One region of the Microbulbifer thermotolerans genome, then DNA from elsewhere that is predicted to be linked to it. Evidence: predicted binding sites of a transcription regulator. Region 1 holds the regulator's gene; each other region holds the start of a gene.
What was found. The regulator sigma-54, encoded in region 1, starts transcription at its own class of promoters, with help from an activator protein. The targets are predictions, from matches to a motif close to TGGCACANNNNTTGCNNT.
Positions count from the first base shown of each region.

Region 2: the regulator sigma-54 is predicted to act here: its motif matches at 919-936, upstream of glnL (nitrogen regulation protein NR(II)).
Region 3: the regulator sigma-54 is predicted to act here: its motif matches at 8,542-8,559, upstream of glnA (glutamate--ammonia ligase).

Region 1 is NZ_CP014864.1:1,194,728-1,204,435, reverse strand. Features, by position in the region: gene lptB (LPS export ABC transporter ATP-binding protein) at 1-148, shown strand, start outside; gene A3224_RS05020 (RNA polymerase factor sigma-54) at 436-1,884, shown strand; gene hpf (ribosome hibernation-promoting factor, HPF/YfiA family) at 2,103-2,393, shown strand; gene ptsN (PTS IIA-like nitrogen regulatory protein PtsN) at 2,396-2,857, shown strand; gene rapZ (RNase adapter RapZ) at 2,959-3,840, shown strand; gene A3224_RS05000 (HPr family phosphocarrier protein) at 3,861-4,130, shown strand; gene mgtE (magnesium transporter) at 4,292-5,635, shown strand; gene yjgA (ribosome biogenesis factor YjgA) at 5,656-6,171, shown strand; gene A3224_RS04985 (hypothetical protein) at 6,236-7,093, opposite strand; gene msrB (peptide-methionine (R)-S-oxide reductase MsrB) at 7,346-7,879, opposite strand; gene A3224_RS04975 (YhdP family protein) at 7,998-9,708, opposite strand, start outside.
Region 2 is NZ_CP014864.1:3,690,259-3,699,966, reverse strand. Features, by position in the region: gene A3224_RS15290 (DUF4124 domain-containing protein) at 21-677, shown strand; gene glnL (nitrogen regulation protein NR(II)) at 1,026-2,087, shown strand; gene ntrC (nitrogen regulation protein NR(I)) at 2,109-3,518, shown strand; gene A3224_RS15270 (Csu type fimbrial protein) at 3,852-4,337, shown strand; gene A3224_RS15265 (fimbrial biogenesis chaperone) at 4,339-5,067, shown strand; gene A3224_RS15260 (fimbria/pilus outer membrane usher protein) at 5,033-7,465, shown strand; gene A3224_RS15255 (Csu type fimbrial protein) at 7,465-8,376, shown strand; gene A3224_RS15250 (peroxiredoxin family protein) at 8,567-9,085, opposite strand; gene A3224_RS15245 (hypothetical protein) at 9,221-9,517, shown strand; gene A3224_RS15240 (AI-2E family transporter) at 9,528-9,708, opposite strand, start outside.
Region 3 is NZ_CP014864.1:3,700,418-3,710,125, reverse strand. Features, by position in the region: gene A3224_RS15345 (TIGR04282 family arsenosugar biosynthesis glycosyltransferase) at 1-519, shown strand, start outside; gene A3224_RS15340 (hypothetical protein) at 541-972, shown strand; gene A3224_RS15335 (methyltransferase domain-containing protein) at 1,007-2,047, shown strand; gene A3224_RS15330 (phosphate ABC transporter substrate-binding protein) at 2,206-3,015, shown strand; gene pstC (phosphate ABC transporter permease subunit PstC) at 3,032-3,928, shown strand; gene pstA (phosphate ABC transporter permease PstA) at 3,900-4,754, shown strand; gene A3224_RS15315 (phosphate ABC transporter ATP-binding protein) at 4,751-5,581, shown strand; gene A3224_RS15310 (hypothetical protein) at 5,940-6,395, shown strand; gene nrtS (nitrate/nitrite transporter NrtS) at 6,392-6,721, shown strand; gene thiI (tRNA uracil 4-sulfurtransferase ThiI) at 6,840-8,312, opposite strand; gene glnA (glutamate--ammonia ligase) at 8,621-9,708, shown strand, end outside.

The DNA of each region.
Region 1 (9,708 bases):
CGACCACAACGTGCGCGAGACCCTGGATATCTGCGAAACCGCCTACATAGTGAGCGAAGGACACATCATCGCCGCCGGCACCCCCGAAGAGGTGCTCGCCAACCAGCAGGTGCGAGAGGTCTATCTGGGTCACGAATTCACGATCTAGGGTCCCAGATCATTCACACGGGAGCTGCGGTGGGTTTCGGGGCGCTCAGGCCCCGAATTCACTCACTCCCGAATGAACGCCGCACGCGATTGACAACCCAACGCGGTAGCTGCCCCCCAAGTCGGTGGATACGCGGAAAACAGCTTGCCGTAACACTCCCCCAATCCCCACCAGCGACTAAAAAGTCGGCACAGTTATTGCTTGTAATCCGCTTTGTAGAGGGTTAGTCTGCGACATCTTGGATTTTTAGCAAATTCATCCGCCACAAGATTTCGCAGTCCCTCACTATGAAGCAGTCTCTCCAGCTAAAGCTTGGCACTCAGCTGACCATGACACCCCAGTTGCAGCAGGCTATCCGGCTGCTGCAACTGTCGACTCTGGATCTTCAGCAAGAGGTGCAATCGGCGCTGGACAGCAACCCCCTGCTGGAAGTCGACGGAGAGGAACCTGCCCAGGCGGAAAATACCGGCGAGCAGTCGACGGATCCGACGGGGACCGAACAAGGGAATGTGGAGGCCGGAGAAGCGGATAGCGGCGACTGGAGCCAGAATATTCCCGATGAGCTGCCCGTGGATACCCGCTGGGAAGATATCTACAGCAGTGGCAGCTACAGCGGCGGCGACGGTGAGGAAGTGGCTCTGGAACAGCGCAACGCCGCCTCCGACAGTCTGCACGATCACCTGCTCTGGCAACTCAACCTCACCTCCCTGTCCGTTCAGGACAAGCTGATCGGCGAGAACCTGATCGACGGCATAGCGCCGAACGGCTTCCTGGAAACGCCACCGGCCGATATCGCCGCGGCCCTTGAGGTGGAGGAAGACGAAGTCCTGGCGGTGCTCAAGACCATTCAGCAATTCGACCCCACAGGCTGCGGAGCCCGCGACCTGCGCGAATGCATGCTGCTGCAACTGCGCCAGTTACCGCCCGACACTCCCTGGTTGGAGCAAGCGCTGACAGTGGTCGAACAGCACCTGGACCTGCTCGGCAAGCGCGACTTCCGCACCCTCAGCCGCCGCACCCGCCTCAACGAGCAACAGCTCGGAGAGGTGATGCGCCTGATCCAGACATTGACCCCCAATCCCGGGGAAGCCTTCGGTGGCGAAGATCCTCAGTACGTGATTCCGGATATCATCGTCCGCCGCAAGGAGCAGCGCTGGCTGGTGGAGCTAAACCCCGAGACCACGCCCCGCCTGCGGATCAACAGCAATTACGCGTCACTGATCAGGCGCGCCGACAACTCCAGTGACAACAATTTCCTGCGCGATCACCTGCAGGAAGCGCGGTGGTTTCTCAAGAGTCTGCAGAGCCGCAATGAAACTCTGCTGAAAGTGGCCACCAGCATCGTCGAAAAGCAACAGGGCTTTTTCGAACATGGCCCCGAGGCGATGAAACCCATGGTGCTGGCGGATATCGCCGAGACTATCGGCATGCACGAATCCACTATCTCCCGCGTCACCACCCAGAAGTATATGCTCACCCCCCGCGGCGTCTTCGAGCTCAAATATTTCTTCTCCAGTCATGTGAGCACTGACTCCGGCGAGGAAGCCTCCTCCACCGCGATCCGAGCCCTGATCCGCAAACTGATCGATGCGGAACAACCGCGCAAACCCCTGTCAGACAACAAAATCAGCCAGGAACTCGGCAAACAGGGTATCAAGGTGGCGCGCCGCACCGTGGCCAAATACCGCGAGGCGATGGGCATCCCGTCCTCCAGTGAGCGCAAGCGGTTGGTATAAGGCGCAGCACCTTCAATACCGCCGCGACACCCAACACAACGCGGCAATACTGACCATTGACCTTTAGGTGGTCACATTACCGGGGCGTTCCACTCCACCCCATGCGCGACCGACGTCCAAACTTTGAGTGTATGCTTCCATTCTGGCGCACTTCCTTGTAGGGTTGCGGCCCAAACGGGAGGGCGCCGCCTAGCGATGCGCTCAAAAAGGAGATATCCATGCAGATCAACATTAGTGGCCACCACCTGGATCTCACTCCTCCCATTCGCGACTACTGCGAAAGCAAGCTGGAAAAGCTCTCCCGACACTACGACAACATCACCACCGCGCAGGTAATCCTGTCCGTGGACAAACTGATCCAGAAAGCCGAGGCCAGAGTACACGTCAACGGGCATGACCTTTGCGCGGGATCTGAAGACAAAGATATCTACGCGGCCATAGACGCCCTCGCCGACAAGCTGGATCGCCAACTGAAAAAATACAAAGAGAAGTTGCAGAGCCACCGCTGACTATGACACTGGACGCACTACTTTCTCCCCGCCTGACCCTCTGTCACTTGGCGGGGAGCAGCAAAAAGAAGTTGCTGCTCGACATCGCCCAGGCCATCGCCGAGCAGTATCCACAACACGATGCCGATACCATTTTTAACCAGCTGATCGCCCGCGAGCGCCTCGGCTCTACCGGGATTGGTGACGGTGTGGCTATTCCCCACTGTCGCCTGCCCGGCTGCGAGCGCCCCATCGGCGTACTCTGTACCACTGAACCGGCGATAGACTTCGATGCCGCCGACCGCCAACCGGTGGATCTGCTATTTGCCCTTTTGGTCCCGGAAAACTCTGAGCAGGAACACCTGGACACCCTGGCGGAAATTGCCGCCCTGTTCAGCGACAGCCGGATCAGGGAAAAACTCCGCCAAGCCCGGACCAATGACGAACTCTACGCACTGGCAATCAACAGCACTGCCGCTGCATAATCTGTACCGGAGCGGGGACCGCTGTAAAACCCTCGCCCAGGTCATCCTACACAGATAAGCTATCGTTGCCTGACCACAAAGCGCTGAAAAAGGACCGCCCAATGCGCCTGGTAATTATCAGCGGCCGCTCCGGCTCCGGAAAAAGCTCCGCCCTGCAATTGCTGGAAGATGTCGGCTTCAACTGTATCGACAACCTGCCCGCCAGCCTGCTGCCCGAACTGGTGCGGCGGGTGCGCGAGCACCCCCCAGCGGACGAGACCCGCGAGGCCCCCGACGGCCCCCGCCTGGCGCTCGGCATAGACGCGCGCAACCTGTGGCAGGACGTGCAACAGGCACCGCGGGTCATCGGCCAGCTGCGCGAAAGCGGCCTGCAGTGCGATGTCATATACCTGGACGCCCGCTCCCCGGTACTGGTGCAACGTTTTAGTGAAACCCGGCGCAAGCACCCGCTCTCCGACAACCGGACCCACCTGCTCGAAGCCCTGAATCGGGAGAAGGAGCTGCTCGCCCCGCTGGCGGCCATGGCCGATCTAGTCATCGACACCAGCAGTCTCAGCCTTCACCAACTGCGCGATCTGGTGAAGAACCGGGTGGTTGGGAAAAAATCACCGGGCATGGCGATCCTCTTCCAGTCTTTCGGCTTTAAACACGGCGTGCCCGTGGACGCAGACCTGGTATTCGACCTGCGCTGCCTGCCCAACCCCTACTGGGTGGCTGAGCTGCGCCAAAAGACCGGCCAGGACCCAGAAGTCGTAGAATTTCTGCGCGCCCAGCCGGAAACAGATGCAATGGAGCGGGACATTACAAACTTCCTGCAGCACTGGCTGCCCTCCTATCAGCAGAGCAACCGCAGCTATACTTGCGTCGCCGTCGGCTGCACCGGAGGCCGACACCGCTCCGTGTACATGGTCGAGCAACTGGCGAAAACCTTTGCCGTCCAATTCGATAATGTGCAAATTCGCCATCGCGAACAACAGAGGTAACCTCGGAAAACAGATCCCCCATGCAAAAAAGCCGCCTCCAGTTAGTCAACAAACTCGGGCTGCACGCCCGAGCCGCCAGCAAGTTTGCACAGACTTGCGCGCGATTCTCCGCCGACGTGAAGGTGCAATGCAACGGCAAGTGCGTGGACGGGAAGAGTGTCATGGCGCTGATGCTGCTAGCCGCGGGGAAGGGTACAGAATTGGAGCTGGAAGTTACCGGCCTCGACGAGGAAGACGCACTGAACGCGATTACCAAACTGGTGGCGGACCGTTTCGGCGAGGCGGAATAAAGCAGTTCCACGCAGAAGCAGCCTCCCCTCTCCACAATCGATTTCCACACGCACTGATAGTATGATCGCGGTCACCGGCCAAGCCCCATTAGAGGGTTGAGCCGCGCATTTAGTGTCCTGTTTCAAGAGGTTCCTCCGTGCCCAACCAACCCCCGGCTGATATCAAGTTCCGCGCGCAAAACCAGCTGGGTGAGTTGTTCGCCGCGCTCGACAGCGGCACCGGGCGTGAAGTGCGGCGCATGCTCAGCACCCTGACACCGCAGAGCGTTGCGCAACTGCTGGAGAGCTCACCGCCACGTATCCGCCAAGTACTGTGGAAACTGATCGACCACGAAGTCGAAGGCGAGGTATTGCAGGAACTAAGCGACGACGTGCGCAGCCAGATACTCGCCACCATGGACACAGAGGAAATGGTGGCGGTGATGGAAGGACTCGATGCCGACGACGTCGCCGATATACTCCAGGACCTGCCCGAGCGGGTAATGGCCGAAGTCCTCTCCGCCATGAGCGAGACGGACCGAGCGCGCGTGGAGGACGTTCTCGCCTATGATGAGGAAACCGCCGGCGGCCTGATGGACACGGATACCATCTCCGTGCGCCCCAATCTGAGCCTGGATGTGGTACTGCGTTACCTGCGCCGCCACGAGCAGCTGCCCGAGTCCACCGACAGCCTCTTTGTAGTCAACCGCAAAGGTCAGTACATCGGCCTACTGCCCCTATCCAAACTGCTGACCACGGACCCCTCGGTGACAGTACGCGAGGTGGTGAACACCGATGTGGACCCCATTCCCGCGGATATGCCCGACACAGAAGTCGCGCGGCTGTTCGAGAAATACGACTGGATCACCGCACCGGTGGTGGACGAGGACAACCGCCTGGTCGGCCGTATTACCATCGACGACGTGGTGGACGTGATCCGCGAAGATGCCGATCACTCACTGATGAGTCTCGCCGGCCTGGACGAAGAAGAGGACACCTTCGCCCCTGTGCGGCGCACCGCCCGCCGGCGCGCTGTCTGGCTGGGCATCAACCTGCTCACCGCGCTGCTGGCATCCTGGGTAATCAGCCTCTTCCAGGGCACTCTGGATAAAGTGGTGGCACTGGCGGTGCTGATGCCAATCGTCGCCAGCATGGGGGGTGTCGCCGGTAGCCAGACACTCACAGTAGTCATCCGCGGCATGGCCCTGGGGCAGATCGGCCGCAGTAACTTAAACTGGCTGCTGTCCAGAGAGCTGGGAGCCGCGGCCCTGAATGCATTGCTCTGGTCACTGGTGATGGGGGCGATCACCGCGCTGTGGTTCAATGACAGCCGCATAGCACTGGTGATCGTCGCCGCCATGGTGATCAATCTGCTCACCGCCGCCCTCGCCGGCGCCATACTGCCAGTGGCCCTGCGCGCCATGCGCATAGATCCGGCGCTGGCCGGTGGTGTGGCCCTGACCACAGTTACCGACGTTGTAGGCTTTTTGTCCTTCCTCGGTCTGGCCACCTGGTATTTCGCTTAACGCATTACGCGGAAGAATCAATGGAAGAATTTGACGATTACGAAGAAGAACTGCCGAAAAGCAAAACCCAGTTGAAAAAAGAAATGCACCAGCTGCAGGAACTGGGCAAGCGGCTGACCGAACTGTCCGCCGCGCAGCTGGCGGAGGTGCCACTAGACGGAGATCTGCGAGAGGCGGTAGAGACACTGCACAGGATCAAATCCAATGAAGCGCGCCGGCGCCAACTGCAGTATATCGGACGCCTGATGCGCAGTGCCGACGTCGACGCCATAGAGAAAGTACTGGAGCGGTTTAAGGAACGGGACCAGCAGCACCTGCGCTTCGACAAGATGGCCGGGGACTGGCGCGAGCGGCTGCTACAGGAGGGCAACGCCGCGCAGAGCGACTTTTTCGATCGCTACCCCCATGCGGATCACCAACAGCTGCGCCAGCTGATACGGGACTCGCAAAGGGAAATCAAAAACAACAAACCGCCCACCAACCAGCGTAAACTGTTCCGCTATCTGCGCGATTTCTTTATCCAGGCATCTCAATAGCGGGGTAACCAAATCTCTGACGTGCTCGCGCTGGCGCGGGCCAGTCAGAGATTCCTCCACTTTTTTACTCGCCACGGGTCTCCGCCTGCCACTGAAACAGATTCATCTCAATAAAGAAAAAGGCCACCAGCCACAGGAAGGCATCCCAAAAATCCAGAAAACTGCCGCTGACGCCCCAATAAATTGCACACAGGAACAGGGTGAAATACAAGCTCCCTTTTACTATCTGCGACCAGCGCATAACGCGCTCGGAGAGCTTCTGCCGCAGCTGCAGCCACACTTCAAAAGCCAGAATAGCGACCACCAACAACCACGCACTGGCGTTGATCACATCGGTCCAGGCCAGCCACTTGATAGCACTCCAGGTAGCGGCCGAGCCGAGAACCGCCGCATCAGCAAGGCGCAGTAGCGGTGTTCCGCCAAGCGACGCACAGTTTCCTGCAGCCAGAGGTACATAGTCATCCTGCCCTACCACCAGCTGCCAGCCGCCCTGTGCGGCCAGTTCACAAGCCGTCTCCACCACTGGCGACAAGTCGGTCAGATGAACCATCTCCGCGATATAGCCGTAGCAGGAATAGGTAATAAACAGGTAGCAGACAGTGGAAACCGCGTTTAACGACCACTTGACCCAGCCGCGGATCAGGCGGTCGTCCAACACAAATGTCTCCAATTCGAACACCAATAACAACAACACCCAGGCCAGGGTGTCGATGGAATCGTTGTAAGCCTCGATCACCCGTCCCCACTGCAGCCCATCGGAGAAGACAGCACCGGCAGCTGCGTGGTTCTCCACGAAGAAGGCGTAAACGTTGTAGGTGAGCAGGAGATAGACGGTGTACTTGAACACCCGGAAAAGCAAGTAACGGTTATCGGGCAGACGTCCCGCGGCCAATTCGGACATGGGCATGGATCTCTGTTTCATTATTGTTCTAGGGAACCTCTGATTAATTCACTTCCTGACGTAAAAACGCTTTGGAGCCAGATGAGAAGCTCAGGTGATAGGCTGGCCATTTCGAAACCGTCGGATACAGGGATGTATCCATAGGAGCTACAGGGAAGTACTCGTGCGTTTTCGAAATGGCCAGCCTATTGCCTGAGCGCCCCGGAACCTACCACAGTGTGCACGCGAATTAATCAGAGGTTCCCTAGGCTTGCGGAAAACAATATTGAACTATCATTCGGCTTTTTCAACCGCAGGGACAAAATCCAGGGCCAGGGAATTGATGCAGTAACGCAGCCCGGTTGGCGCGGGACCATCCTTGAACAGGTGACCAAGATGCTCTCCGCAGGCGGACTGCACTTCTATACGCTTCATTCCCCAGCTGTAATCTTCCTTGAGGACAACATTCTCCGGGTAGGCGATATCCCAAAAACTCGGCCAGCCGGTCCCGGAATCATACTTGTGCTCGGAGCTGAATACCGGCAGGCGACAGCCGGCAGTTACATAGACCCCGGGATCTCCGTGGCGCAGCCACTTGCCGGTAAATGCGCGCTCCGTGTCTTTCTCCCACAGAACTTCATATTGCGCCTCCGGCAACAGCTGCCGCCATACCGCTTGCGGAATCGCGGACAAGTTGGTTCCAGCGGCGATGTTCGCCCTGGCCTCCGCCACTGTCATCATCTGATCCCGGTCCTCGTCTTCCTGAGTACACGCGGGCAGGATATGCAGCGCCAGCAGCAAAGACATGAAATAAGGCCATCGATGCATGGTGACATTCCCCCTAAGCCATGGAGAACCACTGATAGATTCGCCTACAAGCGCCAAAATACGCCACTTTGGACAAAAAGCCCATAAGCAAGACCTCGCGCCCACCGCAGCGGGGAATTCAAATTGATGGCGCGAATGACGAGTGCATGCTCTCAACTTCGACCGGTTCCCGCTGCCGCTCTGCGGCCGCCCCCTCGCGCTGGGCGCCGTCGCCGTCGAACAGCTTGTCGAAGCGCACTTCAGGCTCATCCCAGGCGCCACTGATGCGATAACTGACACTGGCTACCTTGTCCACCTGTTTTTTGAACGCTTTACTGATCAGGTAAACGCCCGCCGCCGCCGGCAAGCCTCCGGCCAGTGCCGCCACCAAGGCGAGATTGTTGCCCACCGGCAGGGTCGCCACCAGGGTCAGGTTCAAATCCTCCCGTTCCAGATTCACCCGACCGGCCATCTGCAGCTCACTGGTGGGGCCTTCCACCTGGATCGGCACCGCGATCAGCAGCTGGCCGTCTCCCTCGAACACTACCTCTCCGCGCACACTGTCGAAAGCGAGACCGCTCTGGTAGAGATCGGAAAAATCGAGGCGCAGACGCCGCGCCCAGGTATCAAAATTAAACAGGGATAACAGGCGCAACAGGGCCGGGCCGGCACTGTCGGTCGCTCGCAGGAAGCGGCCTTTGCGGATATCGATTTTTAACTCCCCGGACAGCAGGTTACCGGCTGCGCGCAACGGCGAACCGTCCCAGCGCAACGATGTGTCGAAGCTGGCGGATTTGCTCTCGATCAGCGGATCCTGCCCCCAGGCCCGCTGCACATCCGCCAGGTTGTCCGCCACCAGGCGACCGGTGAACCGCGATGACTCGCGCCCCTCGCCATCCCGCAGCCAAGTCAGCTGGGCGCCCTGCTCGTCCTCTCCATTGCCTTCGACCCGCACACCGCGCATGGCACCGCGGATATCACTCAACACCAGCCGTTCGGAGGACGGACGCACACGGAAGGACCAGCGGCCCAGTACCTCGTCACCGATAGCGAGATTCTCGGTACTGAAATCCATTTGCGGCAAGGAAGTGAAGTCAAACCCGGCCCAGGGGTCCGCCGGTTGCACCGCTTCTGCGGTCGATTCCTGTCCCGGCAAGCGGAGGTGACTGAGTGCCAACCGCAGCGGTGCAGATCCGTCGAGCGGGCCATTTAAATCCCCAGCGGCCATCTCACTGTCGAAGGTCAACTGCCAGCGCGCCCCCTGGCCGCTGCCCCGTACATGGATATCCGGCACCTCGACAGTTCCGAGAATCAGGCGGTCAGTACTGAGATCCAGAGAGATCGGCAAGGGGTCGCCAGCGGTGCCACCCTCCCCACTCTTATCGACATCGTACACCTGCAGCAACTGGTGCAAACGCGGCAGGTCGACCTGCGACAGGTGGCCACCGATCGACAGCCCCGGTGCCTCAGGTAGCTTTGCTTCCGCATTGAGAGCAATGGCGGCGCGCTCCAGCTCACCCTTCACCTGCCAGAAAAGCCCCTGCAGATGCTCACCGTATTTCATATGAAACAGGCTGCCCTGCTCGCCGATGGGCACCCGCAGCACATAGTCGGTCTTATCCTCAGCCAGCTTGCCCAGGGGCGCGGGCAGCTGCACTGCAACACCCGCCAGGTCGGAATTCAGCTCAAAAACGGCCGAATAAGGCATTTGCCGCGATTTGGCGGGAATTGTCAGCAGTGCCCGATAGTCGAACGCCCCCTCCAGCCATTGCAATTCCGGGCGTTGGCTCCAGGCGTGCACCGACTCAATAGCAGCACTGCCTTCCAGCACCACTTGGGTGTCGCGGGTA
Region 2 (9,708 bases), 1.4 Mb from region 1:
CAAGGCCGCAATAAGGACCGATGAATCCCAGCAAAGTGATTTTGACCCTGCTGCTCGCCAGCCCTCTCATTTCCCTGGCCGGCGGCAATGAAACTGATAATGCACAGTCCGGTGGTTCCATCTACAAAACGGTGGCTCCGGATGGCAGTGTTGTTTTCAGCGACAAGCCACTGCCCGGTGAGCCGACGGAAAAAGTTGAGTTGGCGCCCACTAACGTCCAGCCTATCGCTCTGCCGCGCACTCTGCCCACGCGCAAGCTTTCGCCGCGGGACCAGGGAGGTGATGACTATGCTGGCCCGGTGCGTTTCGCCATTGTCAGTCCCATGGACGGCGCCACTATTCCGCCGGGGCAGCGCTCCATTGTTCTGGAAGTGGCGATGGACCCGGTGCCGTCCGGTGACTACCAGTTCTTCGCGGTAGTGGACGGCCGGCCCTGGGCGGGAGCTTCCTCCGGCACCAGCCTGGATATCTCCGCCCTGGAACGCGGCACCCACAGTGTGCAGGCGGTACTCGTTGACGCGGCCGGTAACGAGCTGGCTCGCTCCCAGATCATTACCCTCTATGTCAAACGCCCGGGTGGTGTACTGCCGGACAACCCCGCCGCCCAGGCGTCTCAGGCCCCCAAGGCTCCGGTGGCTCCCGGCCTGCCTCGGGCCAAGCCTCCCAGCGCCGACTGACTCCTTTCCCGGGCCCCGGCACCGCCGGAGCCCCCTTCTCTGTTTCTGCCCGCCGAAGGAGCGCACTGGTGTTTTTATAGACAGAGCACCATAATGGTGCATCAGTGGCGCTAATGTTCCCGATCGACTGCATCAACCTCGCCCGGATGCCCGTTAGCGGGCTTACGGAGACAGTTACCGCCCTTCCGAAGGTCAGTATTAATAGCCCGAAAGGCCCCAGCAGTAGTCTGGTGCGCTATTTTGGTGTGCTTTTTGCACTGACTGAAAACAACGCGTTTTCGCCGGTCGCTGGCAAAGCGCGGTAAATGCCGGGGCGCCGCCGGCAGCGATTTAACCGGAAAGACTCGCATGCTCAACGACCGCCAGTTTCGCCAGCTCCTCGACAGCCTCAACTCCGCAGTGCTGGTGCTGGATGACCACCTGCAGCTGCGCTATCTGAATTCCGCTGCCGAGGATCTGTTGGCGGCCTCCAGTGCGCGGATCGGCGGTGTGCCCCTGGCGGAAGTGGTTTGGGAATCGCAAACTGCCGAGGAGGCAATGCGCAATGCACTCGAAAGCGGCGAGAAGTACACGGTACGGCGCGCTGTGTGGCGGCTGCACAATCTGGAGACGTGCACCGTGGACTATACAGTTTGTCCGGTGCCGGAACTCGGGCTGTTGCTGGAAGTGCAGCCCATGGACCGTTTGTTGCGCATCGCCCGCGAGGATGCGCTGATCAGCGCCCAAGAGACCACCCGCAATTTGGTGCGCGGTATGGCACACGAAGTGAAGAATCCGCTCGGTGGCATCCGCGGCGCAGCACAACTGCTGCAGCGCGAGTTGGCGGACGAGGAGCTGACCGAGTACACGAGGATTATTATTGAAGAGGCGGATCGCCTGCGAAATCTGGTCGATCGCCTGCTGGGGCCACGAGTACCGGTGCGGCTTACGCCCACCAACGTGCACGAGATACTCGAACGGGTGGCACAATTGATCGATGCCGAGTGCGATGGCGAACTGAAAATCCGCCGCGACTATGACCCCTCTATTCCGGATGTCCCCGCCGATAGAGAACAGCTGATCCAGGCCCTGCTCAATATCGCCCGCAACGCAATGCAGGCACTGGACGAGAGTATCGGGCTGGCCGCCGGACAAATCACTTTGCGCACCCGTATCCAGCGCCAGTTCACCATTGGCCGGCGCCAATGCCCTCTGGTGTGCCGTATAGAAATCGAAGACAACGGCCCCGGCATTCCCGAGGATATCCGCGAGCGCATCTTCTACCCGATGATTTCCGGGCGTGCCGAGGGGTCGGGACTGGGCCTGTCCATCTCACAGAACATCATCAATCAGCACCGCGGCTTGATTCAGTGCGACAGCCGCCCTGGGCAGAGTGTTTTTCAAATTTTTCTGCCCCTGATGAACGAATAATTGAGTAGCGGAAGTGTGAGTATGAGCAATCGCGTTTGGATCATTGACGACGACCGGTCAATCCGCTGGGTACTGGAGCGTGCCCTGAGTCGTGCCGGAATAGAAACCAAGTGCTACGAGAGTGGTGATCGCGCCCTGGATGATTTTTACAGCGATTCGCCGGATGTTGTGATCAGCGATATCCGTATGCCGGGGTCCGACGGCTTTAAATTGTTGCAGCGCTTTCAGGCGGAACGCCCCGCACTGCCGATTATCATCATGACGGCGCATTCAGATCTGGACAGTGCCGTCGCCGCCTATCAGGGTGGCGCTTTCGAATACCTGCCCAAACCTTTCGACGTGGATGAGGCGGTGGCGGTCACCCGCCGCGCCCTCGCCCATGCCAGCGAGCAGCAGATTGAACCCGTAGCGGTGGAAAATGGTACGAACCGCAAGGAGATTATCGGCGAGGCACCGGCGATGCAGGAGGTATTCCGGGCCATAGGCCGCCTGTCTCACTCCAATATCACCGTGCTGATTAACGGTGAATCCGGCACCGGCAAGGAGCTGGTGGCACAGGCGCTGCACAATCACAGCCCCCGTAAAGACAAACCTTTTATCGCCCTGAATATGGCCGCGATTCCGAAAGATCTGATGGAGTCGGAGTTGTTCGGCCACGAGAAGGGCGCCTTCACCGGTGCCAGTGCCAGCCGCGCTGGTCGTTTCGAGCAGGCCAATGGCGGCACTCTGTTCCTGGATGAAATCGGCGATATGCCGGCGGAGACACAGACGCGCCTGCTGCGTGTACTCGCGGACGGGGAATTCTATCGCGTCGGCGGCCACACCCCGGTAAAAGTGGATGTACGTATTATCGCGGCAACGCATCAGGATTTGGAAAAGCTGGTGGAGGAGCATAAATTCCGCGAGGATTTGTTCCACCGCCTAAATGTGATTCGCATCCATATCCCGCGCCTGGCAGACCGCCGCGAGGATATTCCCAGGCTGGTACGCCACTTTTTCAATGCCGCCGCCAAGGATTTGGGGGTGGAGCCGAAAATTCTCACAAAAGAAGCCGAAGAGTATCTGTCGAGCCTCGACTGGCCCGGCAATGTGCGCCAGTTAGAAAATACCTGCCGCTGGATTACCGTGATGGCTTCCGGCCGCGAAGTGCACATCGAAGACTTACCGCAGGAACTACATCAGCAGACAGCGAATAGTGATGCGTCGCAGGACTGGCAGAAAGCTTTGCGCCTCTGGGCCGATCAGGCACTGGCCAATGGTCGTCGGGAAATCCTCAGTGAGGCGGTGCCCGCTTTTGAGCGCGCGCTGATAGAAATCGCCCTCAAGCACACCGCTGGACGCAAGCGCGACGCTGCGGAGCTGTTGGGCTGGGGGCGCAATACGTTGACGCGGAAGCTCAAGGAGCTGGGTATGAATGGCGACGAGGATTAGGGAGCCTTTGATCAATTCCTAGGAACGCTGTAGTTGGTTTCGGGGCGCTCAGGCAATGGGATGGACATCTCGAAAACGCACAAGTACTTCCCTGTAGCTCCGTCGGATACCTCCCTGTATCCGACGGTTTAGAAGTGTCCATCCCATCACCTGAGCTTCTCATCTGCCCTCAAAGTTAGTTTTGCCGCCAAGAAAAAAATTAATCGGAGGTTCTTGGCTGCAATAACGAAATTTGCACGCCATTTATTGACTTTTGGTTTGGGGAATGCGCGGTATTGGCCTAGATTTATGCGGATAAAAACATTCCGGCAACATAAATCGGCCGAGGTGATTATGTATAAAAGATTCGCGCTTTCCCTGTCCGCACTATTGCTCTCCGCTGCGGCATTCTCCGCCACCGAGGATACTACCTTCCTCGTCTCTATCACGGTTGAGAACAGTTGTACTATTTCTGTCAACGATCTGAATTTCGGTACGGTCAATGATTTAACTCCCTCTATATCTGCGTCCACCACCGGCACGGTGACCTGTACTGGCTTGGCACCGGTAAGCGTATCTTTTGACGCGGGAACTGGCGGCGCCAGTACTTTTGCCACCCGGCAGATGGATGATGGTGTCAACACGATCGACTACAACCTCTACCGCGACGCGGCGAATACGGAGATCCTGGGGGACGGCAGTGGCGGCACCTTCACTATCGACTTCACCAGTACCGGTGGTGCCGATGCCTTTGATGTTTATGGTCTGACTGATCCGGGGCAGAACCCCAAGCCGGCCGGAACTTACAACTCGACGATCACCGCCACGGCAACCTTCTGATATGCGTCTCGCGCAGTGCATCCCGCTGTCGCGGGTGCTTCTGATCGCCCTGCTGTTTTGCAACTTCGCCCATGCCAAGGGGCAGCTGCAGGCGGGGCCGATACTGTTGCAGATCGGCGCTGGTCAGAAGGCTTCGCGCCTGCGGCTTTCCAATACCGGAGACGAGCGTCTGGTGGCCCAGGTGCGGGTGTTCGCCTGGAGCCAGGAAAATGGCGAGGACCAACTCACTGCAAGTGATGCGGTGGTGGCCAGCCCGCCCATTGTGGAGCTGATGCCGGGGATGGAGCAGATTGTGCGCCTGGTACGTCTGGGGGAATCACCGTCTGGCGCGGACCAAAGTTTTCGCCTGGTGGTAGATGAGCTACCGCTGAACGGGGGGGCTGCGCCAAACCAGGTAAGCGTACGTATGCGCTATGTGCTGCCCCTGTTTGTGCGTGCGCAGGATGCGCCCGAAGCAAAGATCTCCTGTGCTGTGCGTGATAAGGCCGCGGTGCTGGAATGTATCAATTCGGGTGGGCGTGCGGCCCAATTGGGGGCCAGTTTTCTGATCGATAGTTCCGGGTGGGAAGTACAGTTGAGTGCGGGTCTACTCGGTTACGTGCTGCCCGGTAGCCGTAAGGTCTGGGCCTTGCCGGAAAACTCCGGTGTGTCCAGCGCGAATAATATGAGAGAGGTGCGACTGGAAACAATTTTAAATGGCCAGCCAACCCAGCTTTCACTTCAACAATAATATTTGTGGACGCTTCGCAAAATTTCTTTACGTCAGCCTGTTTATCAGTGTAGTCACCGTCTCTGTTAGAGCTGACGTCCTTTCCGATAGTCCGCTGTTGGTTGCCAACAGTGCTGAGCATTTCCTGCACTCCGCACGCTTGGAACAGGATCTGTACCTGGAGGCCTTCTACGGTGAAATAACCACCGGACTGATTGTGCATGCACGTCTGAGCAGGGAAAAGCTCTATGTAATTGCGGGCGACCTGTGGGAAATCGGCCTGCAATTACCGATGCAGGACCCCGATCAATGGGTAGCGCTGGACTCGGTGCCGGGGCTCAGCTACCGCTACGACATTCCCACCCAGTCTCTGATATTGCACGCGCCGCCCAATCTACGTCGGGCGCAGCACTTGGGGTATCAGCCACCCCCACCGGTGGAAGTGCGCCGCGATCACGGGCTGCTATTCAGTTATGACTTTTACGGCCGCGAGTGGCAGGACAGCAGCAACGCCTCCCTTGGTACTTCTCTCAATTGGTTTGGACGTTACGGGAGTGTAAAAATTTCCGGTGTCAGCCGCAGTGGCGATGAAAACATCGGCTATCGCCGCCTGGATAGTTTCTGGACCTACAGTGACCCGCAGCAATTGTGGACCTGGACAGCAGGTGATCTGATCAGTGGTGGCCACAGCTGGAACCGCCCGGTTCGCATGGGCGGTGTACAGTGGCGGCGCAACTTCGAGGTGCGCCCGGACCTGATCACCCTGCCGGTGCCCCGTTTCGATGGCAGTGCCTCCCTTCCCTCCACTGTGGAGTTGTATGTAAATAATATTCTGCAATACGGCGCGAATGTGGATAGTGGGCCCTTTGTGCTCGACGCTCTGCCAAGAATCGGCGGGGCAGGAATGGCCACGCTGGTAGTAACCGACGCGCTGGGGCGCGCCACTGAAACCAGCGTGCCCCTATATGTGGACCACCGCCGCCTGGCGCGGGGGTTAAGCGATTTCAGTATCGAGGCAGGTGTACTGCGCACGAATTTCGAAGGTGGTTGGGACGATTACGGTGAACACCCGGTGGCCAGTGCCAGCTGGCTGCAGGGTATTACTGATACCTTCACTTTCGAGGCGCATGGGGAATTGGCAGAGGAGTTGAGGCTTGCTGGTATCGGTGGCGTCTGGTCGCCGGAGGGGCGTTGGGGGCTGCTGTCCGGCTCCCTCGCCTTCAGTGACGGGCAGAACCGGAACGAACGCGATAAGTCGGGGCATCAGTACAGCCTTGGTTATCAGTGGGTTGGGCCCATTTTCGGTTTTGATTTGCAGAGCTTGCGCCGCTCGCGCGGCTATCGGGACCTGGCGGATCTGGATACGGACCGGACTTTGATCGAGCGCTGGCTCAATGCACAGGATCGGGCCACCCTCTGGCTACAGACGGGGCGCGGCAGTCTGGCTTATAGCTATCTGCGCTGGCGCGATCATCGCGACAGACTGCTGCCGCGAGAGATCTTCAGTAGCCACAGCCTCAGCTGGACGCAGAATATTGGCCGGCGCCTGTCGTTTTCCGCCACCCTGTTCAAGGACGACGAAAATGGCTCTGGCGGCAGCGTCACCTTTAGCATACCGCTGCAACATCTGGCCTATGCATCCGTCGGTGTGCAGCGCCAAAGTGGCGGGAATAATCAGCCGAGAGCCATGTTGCGGCACACAGTCCCCTATGAGGGCGGCTGGGGGTGGTGGCTGCAGGGAGGCAACAGTGACGGAGACTATGGACAGGCAGCGCTGGAAACCCGCGGGCGCTACTTCGAGGCACGCGCGGGGATCGACTGGGACAGTGGCAAGCGCGGATATTTCCTGGAGATGGGCGGCAGTCTTGCCGTTATGGATGGCCGGGTAATCGCCAGTCGACGTATTCAAGACGCCTTTGCACTGGTGTACACCGGAATCGGAGATGTGCCCGTTCTGAGCGAGAACCGTCTTTACGGCTACACCGACCACGAGGGGTATTTGCTGATACCGGATCTGCGCGGCTGGCAGAGGAACCGTATTGGCATAAATCCAGACCAGCTGGGAGCAAATCTCGCTGTGGCTGAGTTCGAGCAATTCGCTGTGCCCGCCGATCACGCGGGCCAGCTGATTGTGTTTCCAATCGTGCAGTTGCGACCGGCAATTATCACTCTGCTCGATCAGTCCGGCGACGCGATTGCCGCTGGCAGTATCGCCACCCTGCTTCCGGGCGGTGAAGGCCAGACTCTGCCGGTGGGATTTGATGGGGAATTGTACCTGGAAGATATCTCCGGCGGCGCGCGCATTGAAGTGCAGCAGGGCAGGTTGATCTGCCATTACCACATTGACCCAGGCGACGGACAGAGCGCACCGCTTACGCGTCTGCGCCTGTCGCCGGATATTTGTGAGGAGTTACCGTGATGGCGCAACGGATTCTGCTGGTATTCACAATGTTACTGACAGGTGTGTCATGGGGGCAGGACTGTACTTATACCGTGACGCCGACATTGAATTTCGGTTCTGTTACCGGGCTGCCCACCCCACAGATAGACGCAACGGCAGATATCACTGTTCAGTGTCCTGTGCTGGATTTACTTCAACGGCGGATCTGTATCAGCTTACCTGTGGGTAGCGGCGGTGTTTCGCTGGCAGACCGCCGCCTGACAAGCGGTGCATTCGATGTGCCGTTTAATGTGTACCGGGATGCCGCCCGCACTCAGGTGTGGGGCACAGTAGCCAGTGGGCAGCAGGTACAACTGGACTTTCCGGTGCTGTTTGGCGGGACCATGACCGCCACCGTTTACGGTCGGGTATTTGCAGGTGGCGGAAGTGCAGCGGGTTTCTACCAATCGGTGTTTAATACTATCGAAGTGCGTGAAGGCACTTATGCGGTACTTGCACCGAATTGCAGCTCGCTGACTCCCTTCAACCTGGCCGAAAGCATGACTGCGCAACTGCAAGTTGAACCCGACTGCACTATCTCGGCCAGCCCACTCGATTTCGGCACCGTCACCAACCTTGTGCAGACGGACGCCAGCAGTAACCTCTCAGTGACCTGTACATTGAATGGCGCCTATAGTGTGGCGCTTGACGGCGGTGGCAGTGGCGATATCAACAATCGCAGAATGCTGTTGGGAGGGGACAGTATCGACTACCAACTGTACCAGGATGCGGCGCGAACCCAGGTCTGGGGCGACACTGTGGGCACAGTAGTGAGTGGTACGGGCAGTGGTGCAGCCCAATCGATCACCGTATATGGGAGAGTGCCAGCGCAAGGAGCAAAACCGCCCGGTATCTATCAGGATACGATTACCGCCACGGTGACTTTTTAATCCTCTCGTAAAAAGTGGTCTCTGATTCATTCGCTCCCAGACAATAAAGATACCTTGCCCCCTGATGAGAAGCTCAGGTGATGGGATGGATATTTTGAAACCGTCGGATACAGGGAGGTATCCGACGAGGTTACAGGGGGGACTCGCGGGGACAAAGGCTGCGGGCAAGCTGGGTGCTTATTGCGATTTATCAGTTGCTTCGTTCAATACCAAGTTCACCCAGTGTTCGCGCAATATCTTCGGCACTTGTGGCTGGATGGATTTCCTTGTCGATCTTGAGAACACGGCCGTCCTTGCCGATATAGATAGTGACACGGCGGGCTATATTCATAACTGGCATCAGTACGCCATAGGCCTTGGCCGTTTCGCCCTTGGGGTCGCTGAGCAGTGGAAAATCAGCGTCCTGTTCGGTGGCAAACTTGGTGTTTACCTCCACTTCATCGGTGCTCGCCATAAAGTAGGCGACATTGTAATTGCGTATCAGGTGCCCGTTCTCAGCCAGGGATTTGCACTCGATAGTGCAACCCTTGGTAAAGGCCTTGGGGTACCAGGCGATGACAACCGCTTTTTTGTCTTTGAAGTCCGCTAGCGAATAGCTTTTGCCATCGGAGGCCTGCAGGGAGAAGTTGGGTGCGGGGTCGCCGACTTCCAGGGCCATTAGTGGCAGACTGGCGGTGGCAGCGAGTAAAAAAGCGATCAAGCGTTTCACAGCGTGGCTCCTTTTGGGGCTATTTGTGAGGGCTGGGCTATGCTAACCGGGGTGGCGGCTGGAAGCTATATGGCGCGGCACCTGGCGGCGGCGTCTTGTATCGGCCACACCTTCTAATCAGTGTCGGATTTTCGCATGCCCGCAGAAGATATCCTCGGAACCTTTTCGCTTCCCCAGATTTATATCTTTTCGGTGCTGCTGGTATTGGTGTTGCTGGCTGTTGGACGCTTCTTTGGTCGCCGCGCAGCGCGCCGGGACAAGAGCGTTGAGTCGTCTCTCGGGAGCGCGGTGGCCTTGGCGCTGGCATTTTCCCTGGTGATTTTGCTTATCGTGGATTTGGACCGAAGCTACGAGGGATTTTTGATCGTGGATCAGACTCCGATGGTTGAGCTGAGCCGGCGCTTCGAGACGGAGCGCGGCTCAGCCAATTGAAACCGCGAGATCAGGTGGCGGCCCCGCCGGATGTACTGACAAACTCCCGCATAAAGATTTCCCAAAACGCCATAAACAGTGCCGCTAGCAGCGGTCCGATGGCGAAGCCGCTGATGCCGAACATCATCAAGCCGCCGACAGTGGAAAAGAGCACTATATAGTCTGGCAGCTTGGTGTCGCGCCCTACCAAT
Region 3 (9,708 bases), 1.4 Mb from region 1:
GTAGAGCAAGCGGTTAAGGCGGATATTGGACCAGTTGAACTGTGTGTGGCACCGGATCGTATGCTGCCTATTTGGAGTGAACTAGCCCTGCCCTCTTCCCTGGAGTGGTCCGAGCAGAAAGAAGGCGATCTGGGTGAACGTTTGGCCGATGCGGCCCGACGAACAACTGACAAGGGAGAAGCAGTTTTATTAATAGGAACAGACTGCCCCGATATGAACGCTGATAAGCTGCGTGCGGCGGCACTATCCCTGGAGAAAAACGACGCATGCATGGTACCTGTGAGCGATGGCGGCTACGCGCTACTGGGGCTTTCAAACTACCTGCCCACGGTGTTTCTCGATATACCCTGGAGTACTGCTTCAGTCGCAAGTCTTACCCGGCAGAGAATAGTGGAGGCTGGTTGGACACTCGTGGAAATGACACCGTTACACGACATTGATGAACCGCAAGACTTGCAGTACTTGCCTGAAGACTGGCCTGTCAATTTACATCGCGGATTTAAATATAACCAAAGTTAAACCAGAAAGGAGAATATACCTATGGACGCAAAAACTACACTTCCGGATTCATTGCAGCAGCCCCTATTGCGCTCTCTGCTAGCACTGCGTCTGGGCGTTTTTATTGTGATGTTGATGTGGACACTGGATAAATTTGTAAACCCCGCGCACACCGGAAAAGTTTTTGAAAAATTTTACGGTATCGAATGGCTGACAAGCCATATGTCCTACATCTTCGGTAGCTTGGAATTATTATTGGTTCTGGCATTTGTTGCCGGGCTCTGGCGGCGCTGGACTTATGGGTTGGTGTTAATACTGCACGCAATTTCCACGTTTTCATCCTATAAGCAGTACATGGCACCTTTTGATCACCTTCTGTTTTTTGCCGCTTGGCCAATGTTGGCGGCCTGCCTGGCGCTGTATTGGTTAAGGGATTGGGATAACTTGTTTACTTTGTCAAAGAATAGCTCCTGATCTGTTCAAGTGAGTTCGAGAGGAGTTTTTCACCATGCATGAATTCGTCCAAGATTATTATGGAAAACAGTTGCAGAGTTCCGATGATCTCAAAACAACTGCCTGTTGTGATGCCAGTGCTGTGCCCGAGTGGCTGAAGCCGTTGCTGGCCAAAATCCATCCGGAAATTCTGTCCCGTTACTATGGGTGTGGCCTTGTGTGCCCACCCCTGTTATCGGGGTGCCGGGTGCTGGATCTCGGGTGTGGAACGGGGCGCGATGTCTATGCCCTGGCACAGTTGGTCGGACCCGAGGGAGAGGTTGTCGGCGTTGATATGACTGAAGAACAGCTTGCTGTGGCTCAAAACCATCGAGAATGGCATGCGCAGGCGTTTGGTTATGACAACGTAAGGTTTATTAAAGGGTATATCGAGAAGCTCGATGAGCTCGATCTGGAGCCTGGCTCATTTGATGTTATTGTTTCCAATTGCGTGGTGAACTTGTCACCGGATAAGGCTGCGGTGCTGTCCGGTGTCTACCGCCTATTAAAACCCGGTGGTGAATTCTATTTTTCCGACGTTTACTCCGACCGCAGAGTTCCAGATGAAGTGAGGACGGATGCTGTATTGTACGGAGAGTGTCTTGGCGGAGCCTTGTATTGGAATGATTTTCTCCGTCTGGCACAGGCTGCTGGCTTTATAGATCCCCGTTTGCTGGAAGACCGACGTCTAGAAATCACCGACAATAACCTGGCACATAGAACCGGTAACCTGCAGTTCTTTTCCGCGACTTATCGCCTGTTCAAACTGGAAGATCTGGAAAGCGCCTGTGAAGATTACGGCCAGGCAGTGATATATCGGGGCTCTATCCCTAACTGCGAACACAGGTTTGTTTTGGATAAACACCATGTAATCGAGACAGGGCGAGTGTTTCCTGTGTGTGGAAATACCTGGAGGATGTTGCGCGATACCCGGTTTTCAGAACATTTTCAATACATCGGAGACTTCAGCCGGCATTTTGGTGTATTTGAGGGCTGTGGCTCAAATATCCCTTTTGATATTGACGTATTCGCTACACAAAGCGGGGCTTGCTGCTGAATTTTCGCGACGGCGGATGGACTTATGTCTATCTGCCGTCTTATAAGGCCATGGTGATGCAGAAAACTTTATTTCCAATTTATGAAATGTGAAGTTTTACTTGCTCCTTAATCAGAGTTTATTGCGATAAATAATCCACAAATGTTCATGAGACTGGCATGTTAAGAATTTTTATTAGGTTGTTGTTATTAATGTATGTATTGGCCAGTGCCTCAGTTGTCCAGGCCAGTGGAGGTCGTCTCACTTTAACGGGGTCAAGCACTATTGCTCCTTTGATTTTGGAAGTGGCTAAGCGCTTCGAATCTCAACATCCAGGAGTGCGTATCAATGTGCAGACAGGTGGTTCCTCAAGAGGAATCAATGATGTTCGTCTTGGGCTGGCAGACATCGGAATGGTGTCACGTGCGTTGAAAGCCTCGGAAAAAGATCTTTCCGCATACCTTATTGCCAGAGACGGTATCGGCATAATTACGCATAAGAATAATCCGGTAAGAAACCTCACTGGTGATCAGATAGTTGGTATTTACTCCGGAAAGATTCGCAACTGGGAAGAAGTCGGTGGTTCGAATTTGCCAATAACTGTAATCAATAAGGCGGAAGGACGTTCGACTTTGGAATTATTTTTACAACATTTTTCCCTCAGAAATAGTCAGATAAATGCACAAGTTGTAATTGGAGATAATCAACAGGGCATTAAAAGTGTGTCGGCGATTGCCGGTGCGATTGGCTATGTATCCATCGGCACTGCAGAATATGAAGAGAACCACGGAACTCCTATCAAATTAATTTCTATGGAGGGTGAAATCCCTACCTCGGAGAATGTGGCAAAAGGTCGTTATCAGTTTTCTCGCCAGTTGAATTTGGTTGTGAGAAATACACCTGTTGGATTAGCTAAAGAATTTATAGCCTTTGCGCAATCAGATGCCGTAAAGGACATTATAGAAGCACAATTTTTTGTTGCACCCTGATGGATAACCATAGGTGATGAGCTGGATCGCTAAGGGGATCGTCAATCGCACCGATCACCGCCTGAGTATGATGCTTGCTGTGCTGTCTGCCGGGGCTGCATTACTGCTAACTCTTATTGTTTTATTTTTAATCAAGGAATCCTGGCCTTTTCTCTCCAGCCGTTGGCACAGTGGAAGCTGGTTCGATTGGCTACAGTATCAGGGGTGGTATCCACAGGAAAACCGCTTTGGCATGGCGCCGATGTTACTGGCATCGCTCGCTGTAACTTTGGGCGCTCTTATCGTGGCGCTTCCTGTGGGCTTGGCAAGTGCAATTTATCTGCAGTTTTACGCGAATCCCAAAGTGGCGAGAACTTTCCGTTTACTGCTCACCCTACTGGCAGGTGTTCCCTCGGTAGTATTTGGACTGTGGGGGTTAACGCGGATAGTTCCATTAATCGCCCTTTGGCAGCCTCCTGGGGCGTCATTATTGGCGGCAATACTAGTGCTGTCATTAATGGTATTGCCTACGATTGCTCTGACCAGCGCCGCCGCCCTTGCCAGTGTGTCCGGAGAATTGCTCCATGGCGGTATAGCCTTAGGGATGCGTCGGAAAACACAAATTCTCCATATCATGCTTCCGGCTGCCCGCTCCAATATTTTCGGAGGTGTATTGCTGGCTACTGCAAGAGCTCTAGGGGAAACCATGGCGGTGCTTATGGTTGCGGGAAATGTGGTTCAGTTTCCTGCGGGGCTGTTTGATCCAGTGCGTGTTCTCACTGCCAATATTGCCCTGGAAATGTCCTATGCCATGGGTGACCACCGAGCCAGCTTGTTTGCGTCCGGATTGCTGTTGACCGCTATGGTGTGGTTGCTGTCATGGGGCAGCTATAGAGTTACCCGCAATGGACGCGAGGCCGGCCAATATGGTTGATCGCCTGTTCGGTTGGCTTATGTCAGGTTGCGCCGCCTTGGTGGTTTCTTTGTTGTTGTGGGTGCTGGGCGATGTATTGATTGAGGGAGTTGCCCACTTTTCCTGGTCTTTTTTATTTACTGAGCCTGAGGATTCCGGCCGATCCGGTGGTATCGCCCCCATTTTGGTTTCCACTTTGTGGATACTCTCTATTGCGCTGGTTACTGCACTGCCACTGGGGCTGGGCGTTGCCGTTTGGTTGTCAGAGTTTGCCGCAGGACGCCGTCGGTTTTCCGATATCGCGCGCGTCACTTTGGATATTTTGGCCGGGGTTCCCTCGATCGTATATGGGCTTTTTGGCAATGCATTTTTCAGTATTTATCTCGGTCTCGGCTTTTCTCTGTTATCTGGCGGGTTAACTCTGGCACTTATGATTTTGCCGGTGTTTGTGCGTACCTGTGAATCTGGGTTGCGAGCGGTAAACGACGAGTGGCGCCGGGGGGCGTTAGCGCTTGGTATGGCCCGCAGTGCTGCGATTTGGCATATCCTGTTGCCGGCGGCGCGTCCCGCGATAGGAGCCGGGCTAGTGCTGGGAATCGGTCGTGCCACCGCAGAAACGGCAGCATTGGTGTTCACCAGTGGCTATGTCGATCGTATGCCGGAGTCGCCGCTGGATTCAGGGCGCGCTCTCGCAGTACATATTTACGATTTGTCCATGAATGTCACCGGTGGCGACAGTGCGGCTTATGCTTCGGCGTTGGTACTGGTGGTTCTGATTGTCTTACTCAACACGCTGGCGCAGAGCCTGCTGGAAAACTGGTTCAAACGGAGGGTGTTTGTATCGTGAACCTGAGTGAAGTGAACCACTATACGTTGGGATGTATCGAACAAAGGTCTCCCTGTTGTGCTCCCGAGCCCTTGATGCGTGTGCGTGACCTGGAGGTTGGCTACGGCGATAAGACAGTTTTGTCCCAGGTATCGCTGGATATTTACAAGGGTTGTATCACCGCATTGATCGGACCCTCAGGGTGCGGCAAGACCAGTTTCCTTTCCACTTTGAATCGGCTTACCGACCACAGCGATGCGCGCCTTGCCGGGCAGATTTTATTTGATGGTCAGGATCTGTTGCGCGATCCGGTGGATACGCTGGGCCTCAGACGCCGTATAGGAATGATATTCCAGCGGCCCAACCCTTTTCCCCTGTCTATTCGGCGAAACCTGGAACTGCCTTTAAAAGAGCACGGTATTCGAGACCGCCAAGTGCGATACAGGAAGATCGAAAAAGTGCTCAAAGATGTCGGGCTCTGGGAGGAAGTATCGGATCGATTGGACGCATCCGCTCTGGCGCTTTCCGGTGGACAGCAACAGCGGTTATGTATCGCTCGTGCGCTGGTCCTAGAGCCAGAAGTGCTGTTGATGGACGAGCCGTGCAGCGCTCTTGATCCCATTTCATCCGGCATCGTGGAGGAGTTGATTTTGCGCTTGCGAGGGCGCTACACGGTAGTGATTGTAACGCACAACTTGGCGCAGGCCCGTCGGGTTGCCAACTATGCAGGCTTTTTCTGGATGACTGAGCGGGTTGGGAAACTGATCGAATTTGGCCTGTGTCGACATTTGTTTGAAGCACCACGCCATGCATTGACTGCGGCTTATGTGTCCGGCGCGCGAGGTTGATAGGCAGGATATCAACTTGCGTAAGTTTTGGATCTAGGGAACCTCCGATTAATTCGCGTGAACGCTAAGGTAGGTTCCGGTGCGCTCAGGCAATAGGATGGCCATTTCGAAAACGCACGAGTACTTCCCTGTAGCTCCGACGGATACATCCCTGTATCCGACGGTTTCGAAATGGCCATCCTATCACCTGAGCTTCTCATCTGGCTCCAAAGAATTTTTACCGTCAGGAAGCGACTTAATCAGAGGTTCCCTAGAGTTTTCGGTGAGAAGCTGGATTAATTTTCTATCGTGCCTGTAATAACCCTGAAGCTTGAACGACTAAGGAGAAAAAGTTCGTTTCAAAGATCAGGAGTAAGCAGTGATGAAAAATGTACTACTTGCCAGGCCCCACCCTTTTATTGTTCAGGAGATGAAGCCACTACTTGAGCAGTGTCATTATAGTGTATTGAAGCCGGACTGTTTTGCCGATATAGGTGCGCAAGCCAAGCGCTCAGGCGCAGCACTCATATCCTTAGCAGTGGTCTCCAGCATAGATGCTTCAGTAGAGAAGGTGGTGGACAGTGTTCTCGACATCAATCCAAAGTTGCCGATTATTTTCGCGGCTCTATTGCCTTTTGATGTGGCAGCCACAACCATTGCCGACCTGTTGGATAAGAAAGGAATTAACGCTCAGATAGTTGGGGTTTCAAATTCTGATCAATACGGTTCTCTTGAACAGGTGGACACACCTGTTCTCTATTTGAGCAAGAGTGATTTAACTGATCAAAAAAGACGAGAGATCACAAAGCAGTTGTTGTTGCGCCATATTGGATGATCGGCGGTCGTATTCGGACTGGCTCAAGAGCGCCCAGAATCAACTTTGCCTGGATTTGTATGCGCTTGATACATATGGGGATCTTTGCTTTGAGCAGGATAGGGTTAATTCTTATACAGCGGCACGTTGTTCGCAATGCGTTTCGTGTATCGTTAGTAGTGGGCGCTCTGTTGAATGCGATCAACCAGGGGCCCGCATTGACTACTGGTCAGGAAATCGATTGGTTGAAGGTTTTACTGAACTTCGTAGTGCCATACTGTGTGGCGTCTTACAGTGCAGCAAGGAATCAAATCGAATGGATGAGCAGAAACGAGTCGGAAAATTAATGGCTAAACTCAGCTGTAGTCGGCTCGGGACCGTTCAAGCAATGGGGTAGGTATTTAGGAAGCGTCCCTGGCACTCTATCGGATACATCCCTGTATCCGTTGGTTCCGGTAGCCCGCTTTATTGATCGGTGTCCGGCTTCTCTGGCCGGAAGACACCGACGTTGCGGTAGCCTTCGTCGAGCAGATGGGAGGCGTGCAGTTTACTCATAACACCGCGTTTGCAGTAAAGGAGGTAGTCGCGGTTTTTATCTAGCTTCTTGAAAGCATTACTCAGGCGGTAGAAGGGGATGGTCTCCACATCGGTTCCGGGCAACTCCAGCGGGTCCAGCTCCTCTTCATCCGGATGGCGAATATCGATGACCACTTGACCGTGAGGCTCACTGACAATTTCAACTGCGGGGATCTCGCCGCGCACATCCTCCATCACTTCGTCGATGTTCTGCATTACGCGGTTGCTAATGGCGCGTTCGAGAACCGAGAAGTCGAAGCGGTCTTCTTCCTTCTGAACCTTTTCTATTTTTGCCCGCGTGGTGGGCTTCACCGAAATTACACCGCAGTACTCCGGCATATTTGCGGCAAAGTCCTCGGTGCCGATTTCCCGCGACAGTTTGATGATATCGGTTTTATCGCTGGTGATCAGCGGGCGCAGTACCATCGTGTCTGTGACACTGTCGATCACCGACAGGTTTTTCAGTGTTTGGCTGGATACCTGGGCTATGGCCTCGCCGGTTACCAGTGCGTCTACTTCCAGCTCTTTGGCTATCGCGGAACCGGCGCGCAGCATCATGCGCTTTAAGATCACGCCCATATAAGAGTCGTCGACGTTTTCCAGAATCTCCGCCACTACTTCATCGAATGGTACGGTGATAAAACGCACCCGGTGGGAAGCACCGTATTTGTTCCAGAGGTAAAAGGCCACTTCTTTGACCCCTAACTCATGTTGGCGGCCCCCCAGATTGAAGAAAAGGAAATGCGTGCGGATACCGCGCTTCATCGTGAGGTAGCTGGCCACTGTGGAATCGAAGCCGCCGGACACCAGCGACAACACCGGGTCTTGGGTACCGAGGGGGAAGCCGCCCAGGCCCGGTGTCTGCTCTTCTACCACGTTCAGTTTGTCGTGACGTATTTCAAGCTTTACGGTGATGTCCGGGTTCTTCAACTTAACTCCGGCGGCGTCGGTGTTCTGGTTCAGGCCGCCGCCCACATACTGCTCTACATCCAGGGATTTGAAATCGTGATCACCAGTGCGTTTGACGCGCACACAGAAAGTCTTGCCGGCGAGCTTGTCGCCCCAGACGGACATCGTCTTCTCATAAATATCTTGCAGTGTGCCCAAGGGGAATTGCTGCACTCGCGAGAAGTTGGCGATTCCCGGGGTGTGGGCGAGCGTCTCCTCAATGCGCCCGCTCAAATGGGCCAGCTCGTCGGGCACGATGACATCAATCTTCTCCCAGTCTTTGCGCACTTGGATGCGCTCATCCAGTGACTTGAGAAGACGCTGCAGGTTGTCCTTGAGTTGGTTCGACATCCGCTTGCGAACCGGGTTGCTCTTGATGGTGATCTCGGGAAAGAACTTGACGACAAAGTGCATGGGGATTCGTTGGGCACCGCGTTGGGGGTTGGATAAGAGCCGGGCATTATAAACCAGCCGCCGGAAAGTTGTTTGTGCCCGTATTTGGTGCACTCGCGCGATGATGTGTGCCACTATGGTGCGCACACCTGTGGCCGGGTGGCCACTTTGCATCTATTCTGCCTGCGATTAGCCCTGTATGGAGCGCGAACACGCTGGTGGTGCCCAGGGCACGGCCGGCGCCCCAATTTGGCACACTCTTTGCTTTATTGAATGCCACAGAAGGGTTACAGCGACACATTCCATTTTTTGAGACCTGGAGGACAGCAATGTCAGCGAAAACGCTCGGTTTGATCAAAGAGAGTGAAGCCAAGTGGGTAGACCTGCGCTTCACCGATACCAAGGGCAAAGAACAGCATGTATCGATTCCGGCGTCGGAAGTTGACGGCGAGTTCTTCGAAGAGGGCAAGATGTTTGATGGCTCTTCCATCGCCGGATGGAAAGGCATCAACGAGTCCGACATGATTCTGATGCCGGTGGACGATACAGCCTTCCTGGATCCGTTCACCGATGAAGCCACTGTTATCGTGCGCTGTAACATCGTCGATCCGATCACCGGCCAGGGCTATGAGCGCGACCCGCGCTCCATCGCGTTGCGCGCCGAGGAATATCTCAAGTCTACCGGCTACGGCGACACTGCCATGTTCGGACCGGAGCCCGAGTTCTTTGTCTTTGACGACATCACCTGGGGCGCGGAAATGGGCGGCGCCTTCTACAAGATCAACTCCGAAGAGGCTGCCTGGTCCTCCGGTCAGAGCTTCGCCGACGGCAATATCGGTCACCGTCCGCGCGTAAAAGGCGGTTACTTCCCGGTTCCGCCGGTGGACTCCCTGCACGACATTCGCGCGGCCATGTGTTCCGCTATGGAGCAAATGGGCCTGCAGGTGGAAGTGCACCACCACGAAGTGGGCACCGCTGGCCAATGTGAGATTGGCGTCGCCGCCAATACTCTGACTAAGAAGGCAGACGAGGTGCAAATCCTCAAGTACGCGGTCCACAATGTGGCTCACGCCTACGGCAAGACCGCTACCTTTATGCCCAAACCGCTGGTGGGTGACAACGGCTCCGGTATGCACGTGCATCAGTCTTTCAGTAAAGACGGTGTCAACCAGTTTGCCGGTGATGCCTACGCCGGTCTGTCCGAAACCGCGCTCTACTATATCGGCGGTATTATCAAGCACGCCCGCGCCTTGAACGCTATCTGTAACGCCTCCACCAACTCTTACAAACGCCTGGTGCCAGGTTTCGAGGCGCCAGTGATTCTGGCCTACTCCGCACGCAACCGCTCCGCGTCCATCCGTATTCCCTTTGTGACCAGCCCCAAGGGCAAGCGTATCGAGACCCGTTTCCCGGATCC